DNA from 3 places in the Aquamicrobium sp. YD-1-mutant5 genome. Region 3 is predicted to be linked to each of the others. Evidence: predicted binding sites of a transcription regulator. Region 3 holds the regulator's gene; each other region holds the start of a gene.
The links. The regulator LexA, encoded in region 3, represses DNA repair genes until DNA is damaged. The targets are predictions, from matches to a motif close to TGTTCNNNNTGTGTTCNG.
Positions count from the first base shown of each region.

Region 1 (9,635 bases), on a different contig from region 3:
GATAGGGCGCGGTCATGGCCAGGCGAATGAATTTACGTTCAAGGCTGTTTTGAATCATCACGATATTCCGGCATTCGAACGACCTTTGCCGCATGCCGCATGAAGCTGCGGACATGTACGGAACCGCAGCCTTAACGTGATGTGGGCGGAAATTGTTCCCGCCCTGAAATCAATTGGACTTGACTATCCTATGCTGCGCTCCAGGCCAGCCACCCAGTTCTTCCAGGCGATCTTCTCGACCAGCTCGCGCCCATAGCCCTTTTCGAGCAATGCAGTGATGAGATGCGGAAGTCCCGAAACGTCACCGATGGCGGCGGGGATCGTGGCCCCGTCGAAGTCGGACCCGAAGCCGACGCGGTCCTCTCCCAGTGCCTCTATCAGGGCATCGATGTGGCGAACCATCACCTCAAGGCCGGTGTTGGGGTCCATCCGGCCATCTTCACGCAGGAAGCCGGTGGCGAAATTCAGTCCGACCATGCCGTTGCTGTCGCGAATGGCGCCAAGCTGCCATTCGGTCAGGTTGCGCGCATGGGGACAGAGTGCATGCACGTTGGAATGGGTGGCGACCAGCGGCGCGGTGCTAAGGGAGGCGACGTCGCGAAACCCTTTTTCGTTGAGATGCGACAGATCGATCATGATCCCCAGCTCGTTGCAGGCACGCACCAGCGCCTTGCCGGCATCGGTGAGACCGGGACCGGTGTCCGGCGTCGAGTTCAGGCGGAACGGCACGCCATGGCCAAATGCGTTGGGCCGGCTCCAGACGATGCCGAGCGAGCGCAAGCCTGCCGCATGAAGCACGTCGAGTTCGGCAAGACCGGTATCGATCGCCTCCGCGCCTTCGATATGGAAGACGGTGGCCAGAGAGCCAGCAGCCATCGCGCGCCTGATGTCGGCGGCGCTGCGGCACACGCTCAGCGCACCTGACCGTTCGAGACGCAGCAAAATCGAGGCCATGCCCGTGGTCGACACAATCGCATCGGCGCGGCTAAGTTCGGGCGCCATCGGCTCGTTGGTTGCGGGTGCGGTGGTACGCATCGGCGCGTCCTCCAGCGGCGGCGGAAAGATGGCGAACATGCCGCCTGCAAGCCCGCCCTTGCGGGCACGTGGCAGATCGATATGCCAGCTGGAGGGACTGCCTTTGACGAAAAGCTTCTCCTTGTCCGGCTCGGCGGACTGGTAGAGTTTCATCAGCGTATCATTGTGGCCATCGAAAACCGGGATAAGGTCTGTCACGTCTGTCGCATCCTTGGGAAGGTGATTGTCTGAGAAAAAGCCTATCTGATTCGCCTTTGCGGCCGCTCCGGCAACTGGACCGCCAGCCCCGCCTTGATCCTGTCCATGACCACGAGGGTACGGAAGCGCCTGACATTGTGGTTCTCGAAGAACAGCCGCCGCGTCAGCGCCTCATAGTCAGCCATGGAGGCGACTGTGACAATCAGCACGAAATCCGCTTCGCCGGTCACATAGTAGCACTGTTGCACAGACCGATCGGCGGCGAAGCTGCGCCGGGCCGCATCAAGCAGATCGAGCCGCTCGCTTTCGATCTCGACCTCCACCACGATGGTGATCGGCTGGCCGACGCGTCCCGGATCGACGACGGCGAAATTGCCGGTGATGACCCCGTTCTCATGCATGCGGCGCACCCTGCGATGCACGGCCGCCGCCGACAGGCCGATCCGTTCACCGATGATGCGGTGAGCGGTCGTGTTGTCCCGCTGCAGAATATGGAGGATCGCAAGATCGAAACTGTCGAGGCCATCCCGCTCGGATTCAGGCATCAAAGCCACCAAAATCGAGAGTTTTTTGCATTCTGGCGGTCAAATCGAGGAAAATCCAGTCTTCATCCGCGATAAAATCTCATCACGCAAAGAGAGATGAGACCATGATCACCCTGAACACACTTCCCGGCTATAATGCGGCGCTGGACCCTGCGGATTCCACCACTCTTGGAATGGAAGCCGCCCGGGAGGTGCAGCGCTTCCTGTCCTGTCGCCCCGACTACAGGCAAACGCCGCTGCACCGGCTCGACGGCCTCGCCGGAGAACTCGGGATCGCAGCCATTTTCCTCAAGGATGAAGGCTTCCGGCTCGGCCTCGGCAGCTTCAAGGCACTTGGCGGCTCCTATGCCGTCATCCGGCTGGTGCTGGAGGAGGCGGGCCGCAGGCGAGGCCATCCCCAAGACATCGCGGATCTCAATTCATCGCAGGTGCGCGAGATCGCGCGGCAGATGACCTTCGGTTGCGCGACCGACGGCAACCACGGCAAGTCCGTCGCCATGGGCGCGCGCATGGTGGGCGCCCGCGCCGCGATCTTCGTGCATGCCGGCGTCAGCGACGAGCGGGTGGCAGCAATCGCTGCCTGTGGCGCCGAGATAATACGCGTTGAAGGCACCTATGACGATTCCGTTGCAGAGGCCGCCCGTGTCTGTGAGCAAAACGGCTGGAGCGTTGTCTCCGACACCTCATGGCCGGGCTATGAGCGCATCCCCTCGCTGGTCATGCAGGGTTATACCGCCATGCTCGGCGAAGTGCTGGAAGCATTGCCGCAAAGGCCGACGCATGTTTTCGTACAGGCCGGCGTCGGCGGGCTGGCGGCAGCCCTCGCCGGACATTTCGCCATCGTTTTCGGAGCGGATCGTCCCAGACTCATCGTTGTCGAGCCAGCCCGCGCGGCCTGCATTCATGAAAGTGCGCGCACCGGGCGACTGGTCAAAACCCCGCATGGGGAGCCGACCATCATGGCGATGCTGGAGTGCTACGAGCCGTCGCTGGTGGCGTGGCGGATACTGTCGCGCAAGGCCGACGCCTTCATGACCGTGGACGAGGACAATGCGGCAGCGACCATGCTCCGCCTTGCCCGGCCGACGGCCCCGGATCCCGCCATCGTCGCCGGTGAAAGCGGCTGTGCCGGGCTCGCCGGGCTGATCCGCGCGGCATCGGACCCTGAAGGGAGAAAAATGCTGGGTCTGGACGAGAACGCGCGCGTTCTGGCGATCAACACGGAAACCGCCACCGACAAGGGCCGTTACGAGGCCATTGTCGGCATGGCGCCGGAGGATGTGGCCGAAATCGCCTGAAGATTTCGGGCCGGCATCCGGCAGCGCGGTCTGTCGCTCAGGACAGCGTGTCGAGCTTGCGCTGCATCGCGGCAATCTGCTCCTTCAGATCCTGAAGGTCGCCATCGCGCTCGCCCGTTTCCTTCTGCGGCTCGCCGTCGCCCTGCTTCGGCGCCGCGCCGGCGGGAAACGGCGTGAACATGCGCATCGCGTTCTGGAACATCTCCATGTTGCGTCGCGTCTGCTCTTCCAGCGCCTTCATCGGCAGTGGCATCTTCATCATGTCCATGGGCGATTTCGGCAGCGCATCCTTCATCTGCTCGCGAAACCGTTCCTGCTCCTTGGAGAAGGCCATCATCGACTGTTCGAGAAATGACGGCACGATCATCTGCATCTGATCGCCATAGAAGGCGATGAGCTGGCGCAGAAATGGGATCGGCAGCATGTTCTGCCCGTCCTTGTTTTCCAGCTCGAAGATGATCTGGGTGAGCACGGAATGGGTGATGTCGTCGCCGCTCTTGGCGTCCTGAACTGTAAAATCCTCGCCGCGCTTCACCATGGCGGCGAGATCTTCCAGCGTCACATAGGTGCTGGTTCCCGTATTGTAGAGCCGACGGTTGGCGTATTTCTTGATGATCACACTATCGTCTTTCGCAGCCACCAGCGTCCTCCCCGAACAGCTTTGTCGAATTGGTAAGCATGAACTTACCATTTGCATTGCTTTGCAACAGGATAGGCCCAAAACGGCACCGACTCCAACAGATTTTGTGCAGTGCGGAACGGCAGGCATGTTCCTGTCACCTGCAAAATGCTGCGCAGCATTGCTGAGCCGACTTACCGCAGGTCACTTCGCCGCGACTTTTTCGGATTTGACTCGTCTTTCGGAAAGGGCAACAAAAGTCATGACACCGCCGAGTGCAGTTCTGCAAAGTCCGGAGAAAACAATGTCGTCTTCCAATTCCATCGTCATCGTCAGCGCCGCCCGCACACCGGTCGGCTCCTTCAGCGGATCCTTCGCAAACATGCCGGCGCATGAGCTTGGCGCCATCGTCATCAGGGAATTGCTGGCGCGCGCAGGCGTCGACGCGGCGGAGGTGGACGAGGTCATCCTCGGTCAGGTGCTCACCGCGGCGCAGGGCCAGAACCCCGCCCGTCAGGCATCCATGCTGGCCGGCATTCCCAAAGAAACCTCGGCCTGGGGCATGAACCAGGTTTGCGGCTCGGGCCTGCGCTCGGTTGCGCTCGGCATGCAGCAGATCGCCACGGGCGACGCCCGCGTCGTGATCGCAGGCGGACAGGAATCCATGTCGCTCTCGCCCCACGCCCAGCATCTGCGCAACGGCGTGAAGATGGGCGACTACAAGATGATCGACACTATGATCAAGGACGGCCTGTGGGATGCCTTCAACGGCTACCACATGGGCATCACAGCCGAGAACGTGGCGCGCGAGTTCCAGATTTCCCGTGACGAGCAGGACCAGTTCGCGCTCGCATCGCAGAACAAGGCCGAAGCCGCGCAGAAGGCCGGCAAGTTCAAGGACGAGATCGTTTCGGTAACGGTGAAGGGCCGCAAGGGCGACACCATCGTCGAAGATGACGAATATATCCGCCACGGCGCCACCATCGAGGCCATGCAGAAGCTGAAGCCCGCCTTCGACAAGGAAGGCACCGTGACCGCCGCCAACGCTTCCGGAATCAATGACGGCGCCGCCGGCGTGCTGCTGATGAGCGAAGAAGAGGCTCAGCGCCGCGGCCTCACCCCGATCGCGCGCATCGCTTCCTGGGCAACGGCCGGCGTCGACCCGGCGGTGATGGGCACCGGACCGATCCCGGCTTCCCGGAAAGCGCTGGAAAAGGCCGGCTGGTCCGTCGGCGATCTCGACCTCGTCGAGGCCAACGAAGCCTTCGCCGCGCAGGCCTGTGCCGTCAACAAGTCGCTTGGCTGGAATCCGGAAATCGTCAACGTCAATGGTGGCGCCATCGCCATCGGTCACCCGATCGGCGCTTCGGGTGCCCGCATCCTCAACACCCTTGTTTACGAGATGAAGCGCCGCAATGCGAAGAAGGGTCTGGCCACGCTGTGCATCGGCGGCGGCATGGGCGTTGCCATGTGTCTCGAGGGGCTGAACTAGGCAACAATGGGAGGACAGGGCAGAACGACCGCAAGGGCAAGCTGTTAAGGCACCATAACGCCTCAATCTCCTGCTCGGCTGCGGCGGACTGCCCTGATAATGGAGAATCACCAGCATGAGCAGAACAGCTATTGTCACCGGTGGGACACGGGGCATCGGTGCCGCCATCGCCAGGGCGTTGAAGGATGCGGGCTACAATGTTGCGGCCAACTATGCCGGCAATGATGACGCCGCCCGCATCTTCAACGAGGAAACCGGCATCCCGGTCTACAAATGGTCCGTGGCCGATTACGATGCCTGCGCTGCAGGAATCGCTCAGGTGGAAGCGGATCTCGGCCCCGTCTCGGTTCTGGTCAACAATGCCGGCATCACCCGCGATGCCATGTTCCACAAGATGACGCGCGAGCAGTGGAACGAAGTGATCGGCACCAATCTCAGCGGCGTCTTCAACATGACGCATCCGCTGTGGACGGGAATGCGTGACCGCAAGTTTGGCCGCATCATCACCATCTCCTCGATCAACGGGCAGAAGGGCCAGATGGGGCAGGCCAACTATTCGGCGGCCAAGGCCGGCGATATCGGCTTCACCAAGGCGCTTGCGCAGGAAGGCGCCCGCGCCGGCATCACGGTCAACGCCATCTGCCCCGGCTACATCGCCACCGACATGGTGATGGCCGTGCCGGAGAAGGTGCGCGAGTCCATCATTGCCCAGATCCCGGTCGGACGGCTGGGCGAAGCCGAGGAGATCGCGCGCTGCGTGCTCTTCCTCGCTTCCGACGATGCCGGTTTCATCACCGGCTCGACGCTGACGGCCAATGGCGGGCAGTACCTCGCCTGAGACTGCCTGTCCCGATACGGCACGAAACAGTTAACGGCGCGGCCTTCATGGCCGCGCCGTTTCCGCATCCGGCTGCGACCCCGCTGTGGAAGGCCTGTGGATAAGCTGTGCGGGACACAACATGTAGCGGTGAACGAAACGGGAAAATTCACAGGTCGGCGATTCGTCGCCGTTTCGTTCCGCCTTTGATCGAATCGTTAAGAAAACGGCCATGTGCACGGTTGGAAATTCTTAAGGGAAGTTAATAATTTCCTTATTTTTCAATGAATTGCCTTCTGATACCAGCTACCGCGATGCAAGTGGCCGGCAAACCTTAACGACAGTGAAGAACAGCCGCTGTCTTGTTCCGAAGGCGATTCAGCATGTAGCTCCGGACCGCACCTGAAGGCCTATATGTAGCCGTGAACGAACCATGAATCGGCAAGAGTCAGCGATTCGTCGCCGATTCGTTCCAGACTCGTTCCACCCGTTAACGCGGGCCGCCAGCCGCCTCTGATGCGACGACTGAGGGACGTGCTGAAACTTCCGCCTTTCACCGCGGTGCATAAATGCCTATGTGTCAGACGGGTCGGAGGCGATCCAGCGCTTTCGGGCGTCCCTTGCTGCACTGTGGCCGGAGAGACTTTCCCGCCGATGAACATCCAACCCAAGCCCCAACAACCGCTTATCCTGTCCGGCCGCGACGTGACGGCCGTGCTCGGTCCCACCAACACCGGCAAGACCCATCTGGCCATCGAGCGCATGGTGGCGCACGAAAGCGGCGTCATCGGCCTGCCGCTGCGCCTGCTCGCCCGCGAGGTCTATGCACGGCTGTGCGAGAAGGTGGGGGCGGCGAAAGTGGCGCTGATCACCGGCGAGGAGAAGATCCAGCCTGCAGGCGCCCGCTACTCGGTCTGCACCGTGGAAGCCATGCCCCGCGAGACCGATGCGGCTTTCGTCGCCATCGACGAGGTGCAGCTGGCCGGCGATCTGGAACGCGGCCACATCTTCACCGACCGCATCCTCAATCTGCGCGGGCGGCAGGAAACGCTGCTTCTGGGTGCGGCCACCATGCAGGGCATTCTCCAGAAGCTGTTGCGGGGCATTTCGGTGGTGACGCGCCCGCGCCTGTCGCATCTGGCCTATGCCGGTTCCAAAAAGCTCACCCGCCTGCCCCGGCGCACGGCGATCGTCGCCTTCTCGGCCGATGAGGTCTACGCCATCGCCGAGCTGATCCGCCGCCAGCAGGGCGGCGCGGCCGTGGTGCTTGGCGCACTCTCGCCGCGCACCCGCAACGCGCAGGTGGCGCTCTACCAGAACGGCGATGTCGATTATCTGGTCGCCACCGACGCCATCGGCATGGGGCTCAACCTCGATGTAGACCATGTCGCCTTCGCCCAGAACCGCAAGTTCGACGGCTACCAGTTCCGCCAGCTCACCGCCGCCGAGCTTGGCCAGATCGCCGGCCGCGCCGGCCGCCACATGCGCGACGGCACCTTCGGCGTCACCGGCCGCGTCGATCCTTTCGACGACGATCTGGTCAAAAAGATCGAGAGCCACGATTTCGAGCCGGTTAAGGTGCTGCAATGGCGCACCGCCGCCTTCGACTTCGCCAGCCTCGATGCGCTGCGCCGGTCGATCGAAACCAATGCGCCGGTTGAAGGGCTGACGCGCGCGCTGCCGGCCGTCGATGCGCAGGCGCTGGAATATCTCGCGCGCGACGGCGACATCCGCGCCCTTGCCTCACGCCCGGAGCGGGTGGCGCAGCTGTGGGACGCCTGCGCCCTGCCCGACTACCGGCGCATCTCGCCGGCCCAGCACGCCGACCTGATCGCGTCCATCTACATGGACATCGCCCGGCGTGGGCATGTCGATGAGAATTATATGGCCGAACAGGTGCGCCGCGCCGACACCACCGAGGGCGACATCGACACCCTCTCGGCCCGCATTGCCCAGATCCGCACCTGGACTTTCGTGTCGAACCGGCCCGGATGGCTTGCCGATCCGGCACATTGGCAGGAAAAGACGCGCGAAATCGAGGATAGATTGTCGGATGCGCTGCATGACAGGTTGACGAAACGCTTCGTAGACCGCAGGACTTCCGTGCTTATGCGCCGCCTCAGAGAAAATACCATGTCCGAAGCAGAAATCAGCCCTTCCGGAACAGTCCTCGTCGAAGGGCACCATGTCGGAGAATTGCAGGGGTTCCGCTTTACCGCGGACCAGAGCGCCGGCGGCGAAGCCGCCAAGGCGGTTCGCGCCGCTGCGCAAAAGGCGCTGGCCGCCGAGTTCGAAACCCGCGCAGAGCGTTTCGCCGCCTCCGGCAACAACGACATTGCGCTGGGCGATGACGGTGTGCTGCGCTGGATCGGCGCGCCCATCGCCACGCTCGTCGCCGGCGAGGACGTTCTGCGCCCGCGTCTGGTGCTGCTGGCCGACGAACAGCTGACCGGCCCGGCACGCGACAAGGTTGTCAACCGCGCCGAGCGCTTCGTCACCTTCCACATCGAAACCCTGCTGAAGCCGCTGGTCGACCTGAAGGCCAATGATCAGCTCACCGGCATCGCGCGCGGCATTGCTTTCCAGCTCGTGGAGAATCTTGGGCTTCTCAACCGCCGTGACATTGCCGAGGACATGCGTTCGCTGGAGCAGGATGGCCGCGCGGCCCTGCGTCGTCTCGGCGTGCGCTTCGGCGCATATCATGTCTTCGTCCCGGCCCTGCTGAAGCCGGCCCCTGCCAGACTGGTGACGCTGCTGTGGGCACTTCAGAACGACGGCAAGGACAAGCCGGGCTACGGCGATGTCGTCCTCGCACTGGCCACTGGCCGCACGTCGGTCGTGGTGGACCAGACTTTCGACCGTAATTTCTACCGCCTTGCCGGCTATCGCAGCCTTGGCCGCCGCGCCGTGCGCGTGGACATTCTGGAACGGCTGGCCGACCTGATCCGCCCCGCTATCAACTGGAAGCCAGGCCTCGGGCCCCGCCCCGATGGCGCTTTCGATGGCGGCACCTTCACGGTCACGCCGCCGATGATGTCGATCCTCGGCGCGACCGCCGAGGACATGGAGGAAATCCTCAAGGGCCTCGGCTACCGTGCCGACCCGAAGCCGGCCGAAGAGGTGAAGGCAAAGGTCGAGGCCTTCGATACCGCCGCCCGCGAAGCCGTCGAAGCAAAGGCGGCAGCGGACGCAGCACAGGCAGAAGCCACTGCTGAGACGCAGACCGCAGCTGCGGATACGGAAGCCGTCCCGCAGGACCAGATTGCGGCGACCGATGTGGATGCTTCAGCAGCCGATCAGCCGGCATCCGATGAACAAGCGCCCACCGAGGCCGGTCAGGACCAGCCGGCGCGGGCCGAAGCGCCAGATTCTTCCGCCGAGGCTTCGCAAGAAGCCACAGCCCCCGTTGCCGAAGAAACCGCCGTCACGACGGAAGAAGCCGCTCCGGCACCATCCGAACCTGCATCGCCAGCGGCTCCGGAGCCGGCCGAAGAGCCGAAGCCGGTGCTTATCTGGCGTCAGGGCCGCTTCGATCGCCAGAACCAGCGGCCCGGCGGCCGGCAGGGTCAGCGCGGCCAGCAGGGGCGCGGCCAGCAAGGGAGTGGTGAGCGTCGCGAAGGCGGCGAAGGCA
Region 1 is NZ_JCAKKP010000003.1:351,151-360,785, forward strand. Features, by position in the region: gene AC5XE7_RS06095 (RNA polymerase factor sigma-32) at 1-58, opposite strand, end outside; gene AC5XE7_RS06100 (dipeptidase) at 184-1,233, opposite strand; gene AC5XE7_RS06105 (Lrp/AsnC family transcriptional regulator) at 1,275-1,778, opposite strand; gene AC5XE7_RS06110 (diaminopropionate ammonia-lyase) at 1,883-3,076, shown strand; gene phaR (polyhydroxyalkanoate synthesis repressor PhaR) at 3,114-3,716, opposite strand; gene AC5XE7_RS06120 (acetyl-CoA C-acetyltransferase) at 4,000-5,187, shown strand; gene phbB (acetoacetyl-CoA reductase) at 5,303-6,025, shown strand; gene AC5XE7_RS06130 (helicase-related protein) at 6,659-9,635, shown strand, end outside.
Region 1: a site for LexA is predicted at 6,473-6,490, ahead of AC5XE7_RS06130 (helicase-related protein). Genes of this name have one in related genera too.

Region 2 (9,635 bases), on a different contig from region 3:
ATGTATCTCCCATGGCAGACGGGACTTGAACGCTGGTGAGCAGCATGTTCTTTGAACTGTGAAATAAATGGAAAGCTTAAGATGACGACAAAGGCACCCTTCGGTTCCGCGCAGGCTCCCCGCCCTGTGAAAGTCCCCGTCGAGGACACGCGGCACGGTATAACCCGCACGGATGAATATGCCTGGATGCGGGCCGACAACTGGCAGGAAGTCTTCCGCGAGCCTGCACGGCTCGCCGCCGATATCCGCGCTCATCTTGAAGAAGAGAATGCATATCAGGCGCAGTTGATGTCTGACACGGCCGGGCTGCGCGAGACGCTTTTTTCCGAGATGAAAGGACGCATCAAGGAAGACGATTCGTCGGTGCCTATGAAAGATGGACCCTTTGCTTACGGTTCGTCTTACCGCATGGGTGGCCAGCAGCCGCGTTATTTCCGCAAGCCGGCCCAGGGCGGAGATGAGGAGATATTGCTGGATGGCGACCATGAAGCTGAGGGAAAGCCCTATTTCCAGCTCGGAGGCATCGACCATTCGTCCGACCACAAGCGCCTGTTGTGGGCCTATGACGACAAGGGTTCCGAATTCTACACGCTGCGTGTACGTGATCTTGCCACGGGCGCCGAGCTTGCAGACAGTATCGAAAGCACGGGCGGTGGCGGCACATGGGCATCCGATAATAACGGCTTTTTCTACACGCTGCTGGACGATAACCACAGGCCGTCGAAAGTATTCTTCCACCAGATCGGCGATGATACTGCCAATGACCGTCTGATCTACGAGGAGACGGATCCCGGTTTCTTCATGAGCGTCGGAGGCACACGCCGCAACGACTGGATCATGATCAGCATCAGCGACCATGAGACTTCGGAATATCGCATCCTCAACGCAGCCGACCCTCTTGGCACGCCGCTGCTGGTCGCCGCGCGCGAGGCGGGCATTCAGTATGATCTGGAGGAAGGTGGGGACATATTCTTCGTGCTCACCAACGAAGGCGGAGCGAGAGACTTCAAGATCATGACCGCTCCGGTTGCAGACCCGGTTCGTGCCAACTGGACCGAGCTGGTTCCGCATCAGCCGGGTCGCCTGATCCTGTCCATCACGGGGTTTCGCGATTACCTCGTCCGGCTCGAACGGCTCGATGGTCTGCCGCGCATCGTCGTTCACGAACGCGCCACCGGCGAGGAACATGCCATTGCCTTCGACGAGGAAGCCTACTCCCTCGGCATGGCAGGATCATATGAATATGACACGGACGTTCTGCGCTTCTCCTATTCGTCGATGACCACGCCGGCGCAGGTGTTTGACTACGATATGCGCACGCACCAGCGCACCCTGCTCAAGACGCAGGAGGTTCCCTCTGGTCACGATGCCGACGCCTACGTCACCCGCCGCCTGATGGCCACCGCACCGGATGGCGAGGCCGTGCCTGTCTCCCTGCTTTACCGGCGTGATACGCCGCTGGATGGTACAGCTCCGTGTCTGCTCTATGGGTATGGCTCCTATGGCATCACCATTCCCGCATCCTTCAACACCAACTGCCTGTCGCTGGTGGATCGCGGCTTCGTCTACGCGATCGCCCATGTGAGGGGCGGCAAGGACAAGGGCTATTCTTGGTACGACGACGGAAAAAAGGCGCACAAGCAAAACACCTTCCGCGACTTCATCGCCGTCGCAAAATATCTCGTCAATGAAGGCTACACGTCGCATGACCGCATCGTGGCGCAGGGTGGCTCGGCGGGCGGCATGCTGATGGGCGCGATCGCCAACATGGCGCCGGAAGCCTTCGGCGCCATCGTCGCGGAAGTGCCCTTCGTGGATGTGCTCAACACAATGCTCGACGCGTCGCTGCCGCTCACGCCGCCGGAATGGCCGGAGTGGGGGAATCCCATTGCCTCGGAAGAGGATTACAGGACGATTGCCGCCTATTCCCCATACGACAATGTCGGCGCTTTCGACTATCCGCCGATCCTGGCGCTGGCCGGGCTCACCGATCCGCGCGTGACCTACTGGGAACCGGCGAAATGGGTAGCACGCCTGCGTGACACCAAAAGCGGCGACAATCCCGTACTGTTCAAGATCAACATGGATTCGGGCCATGCAGGCGCATCAGGCCGCTTCTCGCGGCTGGAGGAGATAGCTTACACCTATTCCTTTGCCCTGAAGGCTACCGGCAAGGCGGACGTGAAGCCCGCCACCTGACAGCGGTCGCTACTGGCGCGCCGGATAACCGTTCTGGCGTGCCGGTATGGCTTTCAGGTAGGCCGCGATCGCTTCGCGGTCTTCGCTGGTGAGTTCCGCCATGTTCTTCTGCACTTCCACCATCGATCCGCCGACGGAATCGAAGTCTGGCGTAAAGCCCGTTTCGAGATAGCCGGCAATGTCGGATTCCGACCAGTCGCCGATGCCACCTTCACCGGCGGTGATGTTGGGCACAACACCTTCGCCTTCTGCCGCAACCGCGCCGGCGAGCCACTGGTTCCTGTCGCTTCCACCGGCGAAATCGCGCGGTGTATGGCATTCGCCGCAGTGGCCCGGGCCCTCGACCAGATAGCGCCCGGCCAGAACCTTGTCCGGCGCGCCTTCGGCGAATTCCACCACCGGCCGATCGTCAAGATAGAGAAGCTTCCACAGCCCGATCCCGCGGCGGATGTTGTAGGGGAAGGCCAGATCATGCGGAGCTGTATGCCCGGCTACCGCAGGCAGCGTCTGCATGAAGGCGAACAGATCGGCTATGTCCTGCGGTTTCATACGGGCATATGACGCATACGGAAACGCCGGGTAGTAGTGGCGCCCGTCCGGGGAAACGCCTTTCAGCATTGCGGCGGCAAAATCGTCGAGCGTCCAGTTCCCTATGCCGTCATTTTTGTCTTGCGAGATATTCGGCGCGACGAAGGTGCCGAACGGTGTGGCAAGCTCCACACCGCCGGCAAGCGTGAAGCGCGCATCGCCTTCTGCGCCCTTGGCGGCATGGCAGGAAGCACAGCCGCCGGCATGGAACATACGCGCTCCGCGTTCAGCGTCTCCCGGCGCGGCAGAGGCCATGATTTGGGAATCCAGGCGCTGAGGGGCGGAGGCGACCCATCCCGCAACTGCGCCCAGTCCAACCACAACGCCAAGAGTGACGGCGATTTTTCCGCGTCTGGACATTGGGGCCGGTCAGCCCTTGCGGACGCGGAACGTCTCGTGGCAGGCGCCGCAGCTTGCGCCGATGGCGCCGAAATTCGCCTTGAGTGCATCGACGTCAGCCGGCGCATCGGTCACGGCCGCGTTGACGGCGGCCTCGAACTTGCCTTCGGCAGCCTTGAAGCCGTCCGGATCTTCCCAGATTTTCGGCGCGGCGGTCGTATCGCCCGTATCCGAACCAGCCGGATAAAGCGCCTCGACATCGAACTTTTCGGCGTTAGCCTGCATGTCCTGCAGGGTCTTGAGAACGGCAGCCGCGTCAAAGGGGGTCTCGCCCTTCACCACTTTGGAAAGCTCGCCAGTCAGCTTGCCCCGCTCTTTCATCAGGGCCTTGCGGTCGGCCAGAGTGTCGGCAAATGCGGCAGAGCCGGCAAGGGCGAAGATGGAAATGGCGAGTAGAAGCTTTTTCATGTCTGGCTCCGAATCTGATGAAGAAACGTGGCTGCTCCGACAGAATCGGAGATGGTGCTAAACTGTCTCAAAATCTGGATGATTTCGCTTCACGCTTGCGTGAAGCTTTGGTGAAGACCTGAAGAACGAAACCCCGGGGTTTTCCCCGGGGTTTCACGCTGAAACGATCAGGCGTTCGCCTTTTCGTACAGCTCAAGGACATAATCCCAGTTGATCAGGCTGTCGACGAAAGCCTCCAGATACTTCGGACGCGCGTTGCGGTAGTCGATGTAGTAGGAGTGTTCCCAGACGTCGACGCCGAGGATCGGCGAAGCGCCGTGAACCAGCGGGTTCTCGCCATTGGGGGTCTTGGAGATCTCCAGCTTTCCATCCTTGACCGAAAGCCATGCCCAGCCGGAGCCGAACTGCGTGGTGCCGGCGTTGATGAAATCGGCCTTGAACTTGTCATAGCCGCCCAGATCGCTGTCGACGGCCTTCTGCAGGGCGCCCGGCAGCTTGTTGCCGCCGCCGTTCTTCTTCATCCACTTCCAGAAATGGATGTGGTTGTAGTGCTGGGCCGCGTTGTTGAAGAGGCCCTGATTCTTGCCGAAGGACTGTTTCACCACTTCTTCGACGCTCAGGTCGCCCAGCCCGGCTTCGGCGGCCAGCTTGTTGCCGTTGTCGACATAGGCTTTGTGGTGCTTGTCATGGTGATATTCGAGCGTTTCCTTCGACATGAAGGGCTGAAGCGCCTCATAGTCATAGGGAAGTTCGGGAAGTTCGAAAGCCATTCGTCTTACTCCTCAAATAAATCCGGGGGGTTGCCGGACTAACATAGGTCTGTAAGCCCCGGGAACAACACCCCGCGGGCATGCATCACTCCCCGTTCAGCCATTCGCTGAGGGGGAGTCGAATGCGCTTCTCTCAATAGAGGGCTCGCGGCATCTTGACCATTGGTCCAGATGCTAAATGCCCGCTTCCGAAGCGAACAAACTGCTCCTGATCCGGAGAGCCGCATTGCCGGGATGGCGATCACAAAGACGTCATATCGGTTGGCCGGTGAGCGGAGGGATAATCTGTTTACCTTCCTTTCAGCCGCCCCATATAGGGTTCACACAACCCGTTGCCGATCGGCAACAGTGGAACCTTAGTCACATGTTCGCCTTTATTTGTCCTACCTGCGGCCAGATTTGGCGCTACCTATCGCCCCTGTCGGGAGCGGCGATGCCGGCAACGGCTTCGCCCATGTGAACAGTAGAGAAAGATCGAGACCACAATTCATGGCAACAGATTCACCTCCCGTCCTGCTGACCAGACGCCGTTTTCTCAACCTGACGGCAATGGGAGCCGCCGCAGCCACCGTTTCGGCCTGCACCACCACGGCTCCCCCGGTGCCCCTGAAACCTGCGGAACCGCAACCCCATCCCGAACTCGGCAGCTACGACATCATGTACGGGCCCGTTTTCGATGGCGGCTATGAAATTCCGGCCGTTCCCTATCGCAAGATCGATTCAAAGTTCCTGCGCCAGATCGTTCCCGATCCGACAGGCGAACGCCCCGGTACAATTGTCGTCGATACGTCGCAGCACTACCTTTATCTGGTGCGCGAGGGCGGACAGGCCATCCGTTATGGTGTTGGCCTTGGCCGTGCCGGTTTCGAATGGGCGGGGCGCGCGGTGGTTCAGTACAAGCGCGAATGGCCCAAGTGGACCCCGCCGGACGAGATGATCGCCCGCCAGCCTGAACTCGAAAAATACAGCGTCCGCAATGGCGGCATGCCTCCGGGGCTGATGAACCCGCTGGGCGCGCGCGCGCTCTACATTTTCCAGAACAACGAGGATACGCTCTATCGTATCCATGGTTCTCCGGAATGGCACTCGATCGGCAAGTCCATTTCATCGGGCTGTGTGCGCCTGATGAATCAGGACATCATCGATCTCCACAGCCGCGTTCCCGGCAAGACGCCGATCGTCGTCACCAACGGGCTTGGCGCCCGGGTCGCCAGCTACGATCCGAGTGGCACGCCGGTCGATGCCGGGGTGCCGGAAGATTCCACATTGCTCGGCCGCGCCACCCGCTCCTGGTTCTGAAGAAGCCTTAAAGTTCGAAGAGGTGGCCTTCCTGCGGCCTCACCCAATCGAAAAAGCCCCCTGCAGATATCAGGGGGCTTTTCAGTTTCGACTGTCATCACACAATAAGCGCATGCGACGGAGAAGTCGGCTTGCCATTGTCCCTGAGCTGATCGCGCGCCTGCTTGAGAGCTATGTGACGGTTCAGATCGTAGTTCCAATGCCGGCGCAAGCCTCGCAGACGTTCGCGCTCCAGAAGGCGTTCTATGCGGTCAAGCAGCTTCGTTCTTGCCGCTCCCTCACTGACAGACGCTTCTCCCACATCGATCCCGCATAAAATTTGCAACGCTGCCAGTTGTCCGGCGTGCCTGGCATGCAGCCGTTTCTGTTGGCCGAAAGCTTGCGCCTGCTCCTTCAGCGATCGCATGTGCCACCTCCTGTGAAATCGGGGCTTACTATCGGCCGGGGGAACCGCGGTGGGGAGTAAATGCATTGCGGCCGGAAGCAGTAATTCTGCAATTTCAAATGAAATCAATATGTTATCCCCATGAAAAGCTGTACGTAGTTCTTTGTTTGTTCACATGTCGGCGAACACCCTCTATAAGGAATCTATTCCTATGGTGGAGGAAATTTCGTGCACGCCAACATGACCGCTATTCCAGATGATCCCATTCATCCGATAGTCAAACCTGCTCCGGATGGAGAGCCTGAACATGCCTTTCCCAAACGGCGTGACGAGATCACGCTGGACGTCTGCGAATGCCTGATCGACATAGCTTCGGCGCTGTTTTCGCTTTCATCGAAGGAGCTGCGCAAACCCGGACGCACGTCGCAGCCGGTGGCACGGGTGAGGCAGATCGCCATGTATGTGGCGCATGTCGTTCTGCGGTTGTCGATGGGTGATGTGGGACGCGGTTTCGGGCGCGATCGCACGACGGTGGTTCACGCATGCCAGACCATTGAAGATCTTCGTGACGATCCCGAGTTCGACCGGGTGGTGCATATGTTCGAGCAGATTGCCTCGGCAGCTTTCCGCAACCGGCTGGGGATATGAGCATGCATGCTTCTTCCCGCGAGGTGCCGTTGCGCGTCCTGAAATTCCTGCAGAAGGGACCGGGTCAGATCAGCCCGGCGGCGCAGACAAACAAGGTCCTGATTGAAGCCGGTGAGCGCGGTACCGTCAGTGTCGGACGAGTGCCTTTCGATTGCCTGGTCGCGGAACAGATGCTGATGCTGAACGGCAATTGTGTCTCCGTGACGCCTAAGGGAGAGCGGATGATGCGTGAAATGGATGCAGCACGTGCTTCCGACACTTCGCCGAGAGATATCGAAACCATCTGCGTCGATGCGGGCGAGGGCCCGCGGCTGACCCAGATAAATCTGGCGGAATCGCCGCTTGCACAACTGGCGCGCTTGCGAACGAAGGCCGGCGCTGCCTTTCTGACAGCGCGAGAGTTCGAGGCGGGCGAGCGGCTGCGGGCCGATTACACCCGGGGCCAGCTCATGCCCCGGCTGGGTGCCAACTGGATTGCAAGTGTCGCTTCCGGCAAGCGCTCGGGCGGAGGTGGTGCTGCAGAACTTACAGATGTCGCTCTTGGCGCGCGGATGCGGGTAGAGAAAGCCATTGCGGCAGTTGGACCCGAATTGTCAGGCGTGCTGATCGATGTGTGCTGTTTTCTCAAGGGCATGGAAACCGTCGAGGCTGAACGCGCATGGCCGGTACGCTCGGGAAAGGTGGTGCTCAAGACGGCTCTGGCGGCACTGGCCCGCCACTATTGGCCGGGTGCGGCTCAGCAAGGCGGCAAGCCAGCCCAGATGCTGCATTGGGGCGCACAGGATTACAGGCCGAACCTGCACGCGCGCTAGAAAAAAGACTGGAAGCGGAGCGTCTGAGGCTCGGCTCAGGCGTTCTCACCTGCCTTTTGCGCATCGGTTCGGATGCGGTTGACCATGGAGCGCAGTCCGTTCGAGCGCTGTGGGGTCAGATGCTCGTCAAGGCCCAGCGTGCGCAATGTGCCTTCGGCATCGGTCGTCAGAATTTCGCTGGCCTTGCGGCCGGAGTAAAGGGCGAGAAGGATCGCCACCAGACCCCGCACGATATGGGCGTCGGAATCACCCGCAAAAGTGACGACCGGATCAGGCCCCGTTCCATAGCGGGTGGTCAGCCACACCTGACTGACACAGCCGGGAACCTTGTTGGAGGGTGTGCGCTCGCTGTCGGGGAACTCGGGCAGGGCTTCGCCGAGTTCGATGACATAGCGGTAGCGCTCCTCCCAGTCGTCGAGGAGGGCGAAGTCTTCGGTGATGCTCTGGATCGTCGTACTCATGCCGAACGATATAGTTCGGTGGCAGCCGGGCGTCACGGAAAAAAGGCGAGAACGCGGAAGACGCTCTTCAGGAGCGTCCGAAGCAGATCAGTTGGCGGGCCTGATGGAGCCGGTCGTGACAGGCTCTTTTGGCGCGGTAGCCGGTTGCGAAGGCGCATCCTCGATTATGCTCACCGCCATGCGTGCTGCCAGTTTGGCGCGCTCCGTCACCGTGTGGAGCGCAGAAGCGCCGGTCTCGCACACGTCCGGCTGGCGTTCGCACATGCCGGCGATGTCGCCGACAGCATCCTTTGCCGCCAGAAGCGCCTGGATGGGATTGACGTTTTCGCGACCCTCCCCGTCTGGCCCGACATCAAAGGGAAGAGCCAGCAGAACGAGCGAAAACCAGAACGCAAACCTGATCAGGAAACCCATATCCGTCTTCTTTCCAGAGCACCTGTCTTCAACAAAACCAGTTTAGCCGGGCCGGCCAAATGAGCGATTGCAAGCAAGAGGACAACTTTATTAAAATTTGAAGCAATGGACTTCCCGCTTTCATTTACACCCGCCGACCTGAACGGGGCATGAAGCCCACGCCTTTCGTTGCGGGTCGTGCCCTATCCGTTTGATTCGCTGTGGAAAGCCGCGTTCTCTGTGGTGGTCTTGAAAGACGTGTCGCTGTCCGTGACAGCTAACCGCGTGTTTACCATGGGCTGAATTGCATTCCCGTAAACGCTGTTTTTGCAGAAAAACGACTCCGAATCCGCTGCTCATGCTCCAGCTTTATCCATTCCTTAAAGGCTGGATGCGACTTTCGGCTCTAATCAGAAATGATCTGCGAAGCGGGTCCGTACGAGGCGTTGAGTTGAGTTCGATTGCGGCAAGATACGTTGGAATGCCTGACGCGATTGCGTCGGGCTGCGAGCGTCTCGTGCACAGCCGCGTGGCTGAGCCGGAAGCGCGTGCCCGTCATGCCCGTTTCATCGGACTGATGCTCGCAGCACCCTTCCTGTCTGCCGCAAGCGCGGTGATGCTGGTGACCGCCGGCCTCGGCGCCTCGGCGACTTTGGCCGCGATACTCGGCATATTCGGGCTGTGCTGGCTCGCCGCGCTCGGCGTTTCGGCAAGCGGCCGTTTGGCCGGAGCGGGAGCGGTCGTGCTTGCGGCATCCGCTGTCGCCATGGGTGCGCTGGTGGCTTCCGCCGGCGGCCTTGCATCGCCGGTGGCATTGCTTGTGGCTGCCCTGCCGATCGAAGCATTCTGGGTGAGCCGTTCGAGGCGCTGGGTGCTGGCCGGTGTGGCAGCGGCGGCGCTGGCCTGCACCATGCAATTCCTCCCCGCAGATGTGTGGCTGGCCGCCTATACGCAGCCGCAGCCGTGGCACTGGCTGTTGCCGCTTGCGTGGGGCGCTACCCTTGTGCCGCGTCTGGCCGCTCTTCGTGGCAATGCGGATGCAGGTGCCGAAACCGCGCCTGACCTCAATGTCGAAGGTCTGATGGGTGCGGTGATGCTGCGCCTCAACAGGCAGGGCGAGGTTCTCGATGCGGGCGAGCGCACCACACAGGTGCTTGGTCTGGCCCCCGATCTGCTGCTGGGCAATTCGCTGTTCGAGCGTATCCTTGTCGCCGATCGCATCGCTTATCTGAACGCGCTTGCCGACATGCGCGAGGGGGCGGCTTCTGCCCGC
Region 2 is NZ_JCAKKP010000013.1:61,407-71,041, forward strand. Features, by position in the region: gene AC5XE7_RS16155 (S9 family peptidase) at 82-2,199, shown strand; gene AC5XE7_RS16160 (cytochrome c) at 2,209-3,147, opposite strand; gene AC5XE7_RS16165 (c-type cytochrome) at 3,157-3,594, opposite strand; gene AC5XE7_RS16170 (superoxide dismutase) at 3,762-4,364, opposite strand; gene AC5XE7_RS16175 (L,D-transpeptidase) at 4,854-5,663, shown strand; gene AC5XE7_RS16180 (cytoplasmic protein) at 5,761-6,069, opposite strand; gene AC5XE7_RS16185 (helix-turn-helix domain-containing protein) at 6,277-6,696, shown strand; gene AC5XE7_RS16190 (DUF6456 domain-containing protein) at 6,699-7,508, shown strand; gene AC5XE7_RS16195 (SufE family protein) at 7,544-7,969, opposite strand; gene AC5XE7_RS16200 (DUF5330 domain-containing protein) at 8,057-8,383, opposite strand; gene AC5XE7_RS16205 (PAS domain-containing sensor histidine kinase) at 8,844-9,635, shown strand, end outside.
Region 2: a site for LexA is predicted at 6,206-6,223, ahead of AC5XE7_RS16180 (cytoplasmic protein). Genes of this name have one in related genera too.

Region 3 (9,635 bases):
TTCAGCATCTCGGCCGAGATATCGCCCGTATGCGCGCCGCTGCTGTTGGCGTGGCAATCTTCGCCGCCGGCGCGAACCGGCGTGCGGGACAGGACTTCAGCAGCCCTTGCCAGAAGCGTAGCCGGTACGCAGACCAGCGCCTCGGTCTGGGCATCAAGACCCCGCATGAAGCCGTCGCCGATCATTCTGAGCTCATCAAGCGAAGCGCTGGTGCCGTTCATCTTCCAGTTGCCCGCCACAAGCGGCCGAATTCCTGGCGTCATGTCTTTTCTGTCCCTGAAAGCTTCCATATGGGCGCCTTCAGTATCAAAATCAGGCTACAAAGCAATCGACACTGGCGCACAAGGAGGCTATTGCCCTTGGCTGCATCTGAAACCGGAATTGAACATGCTCGATAGTCTGAGAAAAGCCTCGGGAACCTGGGTCGCCAAAACTTTGCTCCTCATGCTGGTGCTGAGCTTCGCTGTCTGGGGAATTTCGGGTCAGGTTGCAGGCGTGATCGGCGGCCACGAATCCGTCGTGCGCGTTGGCGGCACGTCGGTCTCGGTCAACGAATATCGTCTGTCCTATGACAGGCAGATCAATTCGCTCTCCCAGCAATTCGGCCAGCGTCTCACGCAGGAGCAGGTCAACGCCCTCGGGCTGGACCGTCAGGTGATCGCACAGCTCGTGTCCGGAGCGCTGCTCGACGAACAGGCCCGCAAGATGGGTCTCGGCATCTCGCAGGACCGCCTCGCTGCCCTCACCCACGAAGACCCGGCTTTCCGCGGAGCAAACGGACAGTTCGACAGGCAGATGTTCGACTATGTGCTGCGTCAGGTCGGCATGAGGCCGGAAGATTATCTGAACAACAGGGCACAGGTCGCCCGGCGCCAGCAGATCATCGAAGCCGTTTCGGATGGCCTCAAGGTGCCCGACACATTCCTCAGGGCATTCGCTCTCTATCAGGGTGAGGACCGTACGGTGGATTACCTGGTGCTGCCGAAATCATTGGTAGAGCCGGTTGAAGCTCCGTCCGAGACCGAGCTTTCCACCTATTTCGAGGCGAACAAGCAGAAATATGCCGCGCCCGAATATCGTAAATTCTCCTATGTTCGCCTCGAACCTGAAGATATTTCCGATCCTGCCGCGATCAGCGATCAGCAGGTGAGCGAGGATTACGAGAAGAACAGGTCGCTGTTCACCACCCCTGCCACCCGCAAGATCGAGCAGATCGTTTTCTCATCCGAGCAGGATGCGCAGACGGCTCGCGATTCCATCAACAACGGCGGAACTTTCGACCGGGTCTATGCCGCGCAGGGCAAGACCGAATCCGATGTTCAGCTCGGAACGCTGGCAAAGGACAAGATTGCAGATCAGGCCGTGGCGGAAGCAGCCTTCGCGCTGGGGCTGAATGAAGTCAGCCATGTGATAAAGGGTACTTTTGGCCCGGTGCTTTTGCGCGTGACCGAAATAAATCCCGAGGTGGTCAAGCCTCTCTCCGAGGTTCAGGATCAGATACGCAAAGACCTCGCCCTCAGCGAAGCCAGCCGCCTGCTGCTCGAAGTTCACGACGCATATGAGGATGCCCGCGCCGGCGGCGAGACCATGGAAGAGGCCGCTGCCAAACAGCGCCTCAAGGTTGTCACGGTCGAGGCGATCGATCGTTCGGGCCGCGCGCCTGACGAGAACGTCATTCGCGACCTGCCGGAATCGGCCAACCTCATCCGCGCGATTTTCGAATCCGAACCGGGCGCCGAGAACGAGGCCCTGCAAACGGCGAATGGCGGCTATCTGTTCTATGAGCTCAACTCCGTCACCCCCGCCCGTGATCGCGCTCTGGATGAGGTGAAGGACCGCGTTGTTGCCGACTGGACGGCGCTTGAAACCGAAAAGAGACTTCTGGCCAAAGCCGAGGAGCTGAAGAAGCGTGTTGCGGAAGGGGCCGGGCTGGATGTGGTGGCTTCCGAGCTTTCGCTCGAAAAGCAGACCAAGCGCGGCCTGAAACGCTCCGCTGACGATGCCGACTTCGGTCGCGAAGGAGCAGCCGAGATGTTCGATGTCGGCGAAGGCCAGTCCGGCGTCATTCCGGCGCCGACCGGCGGCGCGCAAATCCTGTTCAAGGTCACTCAGGTGGTGGAACCGGCCGCCGCCGACGCGCAGACCGTTCCGGATGACGTGAAGAACTCCTTCGCCGCGGGCCTCTCCGGCGATCTCCTCGATCAGCTGGTTGCCCAATTGCAGAGCCAGTATTCGGTGGAGATCGATCAGGTGGCCATCTCGCAGGCACTGGCCAGATGAGCGCGCTGAAACCCTTCATCGGCAAAGTGGCAACCGGCGACGCACTGAGCTTCGATGAAGCGTGCGATGCCTTCGACATCATCATGTCGGGTGATGCCACTCCGGGTCAGATCGGCGGCTTCCTGATGGCGCTGCGTGTCCGCGGTGAGACCGTCAGCGAGATTTCCGGTGCCGTCGCCACGATGCGCAGCAAGATGCTGCCCGTCTCGGCCCCGGTGGAAGCGATCGACATCGTCGGCACAGGCGGCGACGGCTCGCACAGCGTAAACATCTCGACCGCCTCCGCCTTCGTCATTGCCGCCTGCGGCGTGCCGGTGGCCAAGCACGGCAATCGCGGCCTGTCCTCGCTGACGGGCACCGCAGACGTGCTGACGCGGCTGGGTGTCAACATCGAGCTCGCACCGGAAGCCATAGCGCGGTGTATCGAGGAAGCCGGTATTGGCTTCATGTTCGCGCCATCGCATCACCCGGCGATGAAGCATGTGGGGCCGATCCGGGTGGAGCTTGGCACACGTACAATCTTCAATCTGCTCGGGCCTCTCACCAACCCTGCAGGGGTCGGGCGGCAGCTCGTGGGCGTGTTCGCGCCCGAATGGGTGCTGCCGGTGGCCGAAGCCCTCAAGGCGCTCGGTTCCAGACATGTGTGGGTCGTTCATGGCGATGGCTATGACGAGATCACTGTAACCGGCGAAACCCATGTTGCCGAACTCGTCAACGGTGAAATCCGCAGTTTCACCCTCACCCCTGAAGCCTTTGCGCTGCAACGCCATTCCAAGGAAGCGTTGCGCGGCGGAGATTCGGAATTCAACGCGGCCGCATTGCGCTGTGTTCTTTCGGGAACTCCCGGCGCATATCGTGATACGGTGCTGATGAATGCCGGTGCCGGACTGGTCGTTGCCGACAAGGTCAGGACACTTGAAGACGGAATCGTCAGAGCCCGCGAAGCGATCGACAATGGGAATGCGACCAGAGTTCTGAACAAGTTGATCGAGGTTTCCAACGCTTAGCCATGTCAGACATTCTGCGTAAGATTGAAGCCTACAAGCGTGACGAGATCGCCGCAGCAAAAGCGCGCACGCCCCTTTCCGAGCTGAAAGCCCGGGCAGCAGATCAGGAAAAGCCGCGCGGCTTCCTTTCCGCACTTGAAACATGCAATCGCGACGGCCGCTTCGCGCTCATTGCCGAGATCAAGAAAGCCAGCCCGTCAAAAGGCCTTATCCGGGCCGATTTCGATCCGCCCGCCCTTGCCCGGGACTATGAGGCCGGCGCCGCCGCCTGCCTTTCGGTGCTGACGGATGGACCGTCTTTTCAGGGCGCCCCGGAATATCTGACCCGCGCGCGTGAGGCTGTCAGCCTTCCCGCGCTGCGAAAGGATTTTCTGTTCGACACCTATCAGGTGCATGAGGCGCGCGCATGGGGGGCGGATGCGATCCTCATCATCATGGCAAGCGTCGATGATGCCACCGCGCAGGCGCTCGAAGACACCGCCTTTTCGCTCGGTATGGACGCACTGATCGAGGTGCATGACGAGGAAGAAACGGTGCGTGCGCTTCGCCTTTCCTCGCGCCTCATCGGCATCAACAACCGCAATCTGCGCACCTTCGAAACCTCGCTGGAAACGAGCGAACGTCTTGCCCCGATGATTCCGGCCGACAGGCTGCTCGTCGGCGAGAGCGGCATCTTCACCAATGAGGACTGCAAGCGGCTGGCCCGGAGCGGCATCGGCACTTTCCTCGTTGGCGAAAGCCTGATGCGTCAGGATGACGTTACCAGTGCCACGCGCATTCTTCTTGGGCTCGAATCAGGCGAGGCATAGCTGCCGTGAGCGAACGCCCCTCTCCGGCCGGAACCGGCCTGACGCATATTGGCGCTTCCGGAGAAGCGCATATGGTCGATGTCGGCGGCAAGGCCGAGACCGTACGGGAGGCCGTCGCCGAGGGCAGCGTTCGCATGCAGGCCGAGACGCTGGCCATGATCCTCGCAGGCAACGCCAAGAAAGGCGATGTCCTGTCGACAGCGCGCATAGCCGGCATCATGGCCGCCAAGAAGGCGCACGAGCTCATCCCGCTCTGCCATCCGCTGCTGCTCACCAAGGTCAGCGTCGACATTGAGCCGGATCACGATCTGCCGGGCCTCAGGGTTCAGGCTCTGGCGCGCGTTACCGGCAAGACCGGCGTTGAAATGGAGGCTCTGACGGCTGCGTCCGTCGCCTGCCTCACCATCTACGACATGGCCAAGGCCGTGGATCGCGCGATGATCATTTCCGACATCAGGCTTACCTCCAAGACCGGAGGAAAATCAGGCGACTACAAGGCAGAGGCCTGACATGGCGCTGGTCCCGCTGGAAACGGCGCTGCAACGCCTTCTGGAGGATGTCGGGCCCCTCGGTGGTGAAAGCGTGCCCCTGAACGATGCGTATGATCGCGTGCTTTCCGAGTCGATCGTGGCGCTGCGCACGCAGCCTCCCTTCAACGCCTCGGCAATGGATGGCTATGCCATGCGGGGCGCCGACGCGCAGATCACGGGCAGTGAGCTGGCCGTCATCGGCGAAGTGGCCGCTGGCAGCATGTTTTCAGGCTCTGTCGAAGCCGGCCAGTGCGTGCGCATCTTCACCGGCGCGCCCCTACCCGCGGGAACCGATACGGTCGTTATTCAGGAAAATGTCGACAGGCCGGCAGATGGCGTGATCCGCCTGCGTGAGCCGACCGCTGCCGGTCGCAATGTGCGGCGCGCCGGTCTGGATTTCACGACTGGCGACCTTCTCGTCGAAAAAGGCCATCTGATGCGCGCCAGCGCGCTTTCGCTCGCCGCTTCGGCCAATCACGCGCGCCTCACGGTCGTCAGACGGCCACTGGTCGCCATCATCGCCACCGGCGACGAATTGCGCCTGCCTGGAAGCGAACTGGGACCGGGTCAGATCATTTCATCCAACAGCTATGGCATCGCAGCCGCGGCCCGCGCCGTGGGCGCCGATGTTCTCGATCTCGGCATCGCACCAGATCGCGAGGATGCAATCTCGGCGCTGGTGAAACAGGCTGTTGCGGCCGGTGCGAACGTCATCGTCACATCTGGCGGAGCCTCCGTGGGCGATCACGATCTCGTTCACAAGGTTCTGACGCGCGAAGGCATGACGCTCGACTTTTGGCGGATCGCCATGCGGCCCGGCAAGCCGCTGATGTTCGGCAGAATGGACAACATCAGATGTCTGGGCCTGCCCGGAAATCCCGTGGCGAGCCTCGTCTGCTCGCAGCTTTTCCTGAAACCTCTGCTCGCCCGCCTTGGCGGCCGCCCTTTCCGTCAGGACATCAGGACAGCGACGCTCGGGGCACCGGTTTCAGCCAACGACCATCGTCAGGACTATGTTCGTGCAGCCATTGAGGAACGCGACGGCCAGCTGATTGCCACGCCCTTCGGTGTGCAGGATTCTTCCATGCTGCGCACCATGGCCGCATCAGGGGGACTGGTCATACGCGCCCCCTTCCAGCCGGCATCGGAAATCGGCGATCCCTGCCAGTTGATGATGATCGGCTGAAGCCGTCCCCGGTCGTTCTGATTTTAAGCGGTTGCGGAACACAACTGGAACATATAGTGTTTGTTCCGGGTTTGTTTTCCGATTCTGGATTCGCCGCTGCCGGGGGAACCTATGCTGACGCGCAAGCAACATGAACTGCTTCTCTTTATCCATGAGCGGTTGAAGGAGAGTGGCATTCCGCCCTCTTTCGACGAAATGAAGGAAGCGCTGGACCTTGCCTCGAAGTCGGGCATCCATCGCCTGATCACCGCACTGGAAGAACGTGGGTTTATCCGTCGCCTGCCCAATCGGGCGCGTGCGCTGGAAGTGCTGCGCCTGCCAGATTCCATTGCCCCCGGTCTGAACAGTGCGCGAAAATTTTCACCCAGCGTCATTCAGGGAAGCCTCGGGCAGCCGGCAAAGGATGTTCGCAAGCCGCAGATCGCCAGCAATGAGGATGACAGCGCCTCGGCGGTTTCCATCCCCGTGATGGGGCGGATCGCTGCGGGTGTTCCGATCGATGCGATCCAGCACAAGACACATTCCATTTCGGTGCCGCCGGAAATGCTGTCGGGCGGCGAGCATTATGCCCTCGAAGTTCGGGGCGACTCCATGATCGAAGCCGGCATTTTCGATGGCGATACCGTCATCATCCGCAACGGCGATACAGCCACCCCGGGCGATATAGTCGTGGCACTCGTTGACGAGGAGGAAGCAACCCTGAAGCGGTTCCGTCGCAAAGGCGCCTCCATCGCGCTTGAAGCCGCCAATCCGGCTTACGAAACCCGGATTTTCGGACCCGACCGCGTCAAGGTGCAAGGCAGGCTGGTCGGATTGATCCGCCGTTACTGATCCGGAAATGAAACAGAACGAACCGGATTTTTTGCCTTCCATCCGTTCTGAGGAACATTGTTTATCAGCATCTTAAAACAACATCCTGAGGAAATGATTGAAATGTTGAGGTCGCCATTTGAGCGCTCTCAAAGCGTTGATCGCCGATAGCTAAAGGGCACTTTACGACCTGTACGATCGGTGAGCAGATTTTAGCTCCATAGGCGAGCGGCCCGTCCAGCTATCTGTCACGATGGTCGATTTTCCTGCGTAACTGGGTCTGCATTTGATCCACCCGCAGAAACGGACCTGCCAGACGAGGCGGAAACCGTTCCGGATACGCCCTGTCTTTATCGCTTATTCGATCTTGTCCGGGGCTGAGAGAACAGGCGTTTCCGCAGGTGCTGAGGCAACTTTTCTCTCATAGGGCGGCAAGCCACGTGCTTCCCGCGAGTATCGGCGCTGGGTGTGCCATGGCCGATAATCCCCTTCGATTGCGAAGCGCACCTTTGGCTCTCCGATGATTGGCAATGAATTTCCGACTGGAACACCAGAAGCAGCGTCGACCTTTTCCAGATAGACTTCGGCACTTCCCTTTTGCGCCAGCTTCCGACGGGTCACCACAATTGCCTGAGATTTTCGGCACGGGTTACGCATCACCGCGTCCTCGATCACGATGACTGTTGCATGGGCACATGCTTTGGCGGCCATACCCGCATCCTGAACCTGCACGACAAGCAGACCAGAGGGACTGCGCAAAGCACATGTTTTCTCGGAGCATACAAACCCTGCTGCTTTGCTTTCCTGCCTCGCAGGAGCGATAAAATCCTGCAGAAAAATACCCTCGTCCGGCGGCTTTACGCGGGTTGGCGGCAATATCGTTTCTGCATCCATCGCCCGGCTCCAGTTATCCATGGTGAAGGCACTCGGGCGGGGGCGGTTGACCGCAACCTGCCCCCCTTCCATGGCGACGGCAATCAGCCGGGCATCTTCTGAAATGAGAATGTCAGGCGTTCGGGCAGAGCCAAGCGTCAGCATACTGCCTATGGCGAATGGCAGTGCGACAAGGCGCAGCCATGTTGTCGTCATCGTTGCAATCACCAGCGCAATCGTCGCCAGAAGCACTGCCTCGGGTGGAATCAGCCCGATCGCGTCGACTGGCGACATGTCCGCGATCTTTTCGGAAAGGAAAATCACTGCCGTCAGCCCCTTGCCCATGATTTGCAAGAGAGGGCCATCCAGCCCGAAAGGCATGGCGAGCGATGCAAAAACGGCAAATGGCATGACGATGATCGAGACGACGGGCATCACCGCCAGATTGGCCAGCAGGCTGAGCGGTGCAATGCGCTGAAAATGCCATGCCGCGTAGAGGGTCGTGGCAACGCCGGCAACCACGGACGTTGCGGCAAGGCCAACCATCATGGTGACCAGAGCGCGGATCAGCGACCGAGCGAGACCGGACTTTTTGTAAACCCGCGCAACAGGTCGGCGCGCCTTGTAGTCCGACCATGCCGCATAGGCGCCGACCAGCGCCGCCGTTGCCGCGAACGACATCTGAAAACTCGGCCCCACCACCTCATGGGGCGTGACCAGGATGACGATGATCGCCGAAATAGCGAGATTGCGCATGGTCAGCGCGCTGCGGTCGAACAGCACGGCCACCAACATCACGGCCAGCATGATGAACGAGCGCACGGCAGCCACCACCATGCCGGATATCAGCAGGTAGGCGAAAATCGCAAAAAGCGCGGTAAGGGCTGCATATTTCCTGACCGGATGACGGGAGGAAAAATCCGGGAATGCGGCGAACAATCCGCGCATCAATCCCATCACCGTACCCGCCACCAGCGCCATATGCAGGCCGGATATGGAGATGATGTGATAGATGCCGGTCTTGCGCATTGCCTCGTTTATCTCTTCTGGAATGCCCGCCCGCACCCCGACGATCAGCGCTGCCGCGATCTCGCCTTCTGGCCCGCCGATGCTGTGCCTGATGCGCCCGGCAACCGCCTGCCGCCCCCGCTCGATCGCTGCACTGACGCGGGTAGCCAGCGGCGCGACAGTCTGCTCGGACAGCTTTGGTCCGGAGAGAAAGAAACCGCTCGCGCCAATGCCACCAAAATAGTTGGAAAAGGATGTGTCGTAGCTGTCCGGCCGAATCGGCCCGCTCGGCGGCAGCAGGCGGACGAGACCGGTCACATCCGAGCCCGCTGCTATCTCCGGCGGCAGGTTGCGGGCGGAAATTCGTACCCGTTCCGGCTGGTAGCGTAGTTTCGGCCTCTCTGTGGAGACGACATCGATCGTCAGACGCTTGCGCCCGCTCGCCATGTCCTCAATTTCCACGACCCTCCCGGTGAGTCGGACGGTGATGTCGGAGCCAATTACCCGCGTATCCAGACGCCATGTCTGAAATTTGGAGAGGGTGACACCGGAAATGCAAAACAGAAGAGCCAGGCAACACAGATGAATTTTGTGATGTCTGCGCACGGCCCATGTCAAAAACGCAAAAGCCCCGGTCAGACCAAGCAGCACAGTCCATCGAGGTTCATGAGACATCGAAAAGTACAATACGACGCCAATGGACAGGAACACGGGCACGAGAAGAAAGCCGGCTCCACGCTCCATTTCCAGCGCAAACGCCATTGAAGCAGATCGTCCGAATCTGCGTAGTTGCAGCGTGACATGTGCTGCCTGCAGGAATCGCGATTGCCGTGAAGGCAGTGGAGCAGGCTCGGAAGAAAGTGCGGGAGAAGTATCCTGCGGAAGGGCGGGCACCTGCGGCGCCGGCGATGCCGTTGCCTCCGGCAGAGCAAAAAGATTTCGCTCACTGACGTCAAAAGGCGCATTCTTTGCGCCGTGACTGCCGGCCGACGACAAAGTCACCAAGCCTCCCCCTTGCACCCCTCACCTCCTATGCTACATGAACGCGCAAACAGCGAAAGTCCGGCAGCTGGCTTTCGTCACCTCGCGAGAACTGAATGTCTGACAAGGTCGTCACCCGCTTCGCCCCCTC
Region 3 is NZ_JCAKKP010000001.1:344,798-354,432, reverse strand. Features, by position in the region: gene tpiA (triose-phosphate isomerase) at 1-263, opposite strand, end outside; gene AC5XE7_RS01705 (SurA N-terminal domain-containing protein) at 388-2,280, shown strand; gene trpD (anthranilate phosphoribosyltransferase) at 2,277-3,287, shown strand; gene trpC (indole-3-glycerol phosphate synthase TrpC) at 3,290-4,096, shown strand; gene moaC (cyclic pyranopterin monophosphate synthase MoaC) at 4,102-4,605, shown strand; gene AC5XE7_RS01685 (molybdopterin molybdotransferase MoeA) at 4,607-5,812, shown strand; gene lexA (transcriptional repressor LexA) at 5,924-6,643, shown strand; gene AC5XE7_RS01675 (ComEC/Rec2 family competence protein) at 6,980-9,505, opposite strand; gene gltX (glutamate--tRNA ligase) at 9,601-9,635, shown strand, end outside.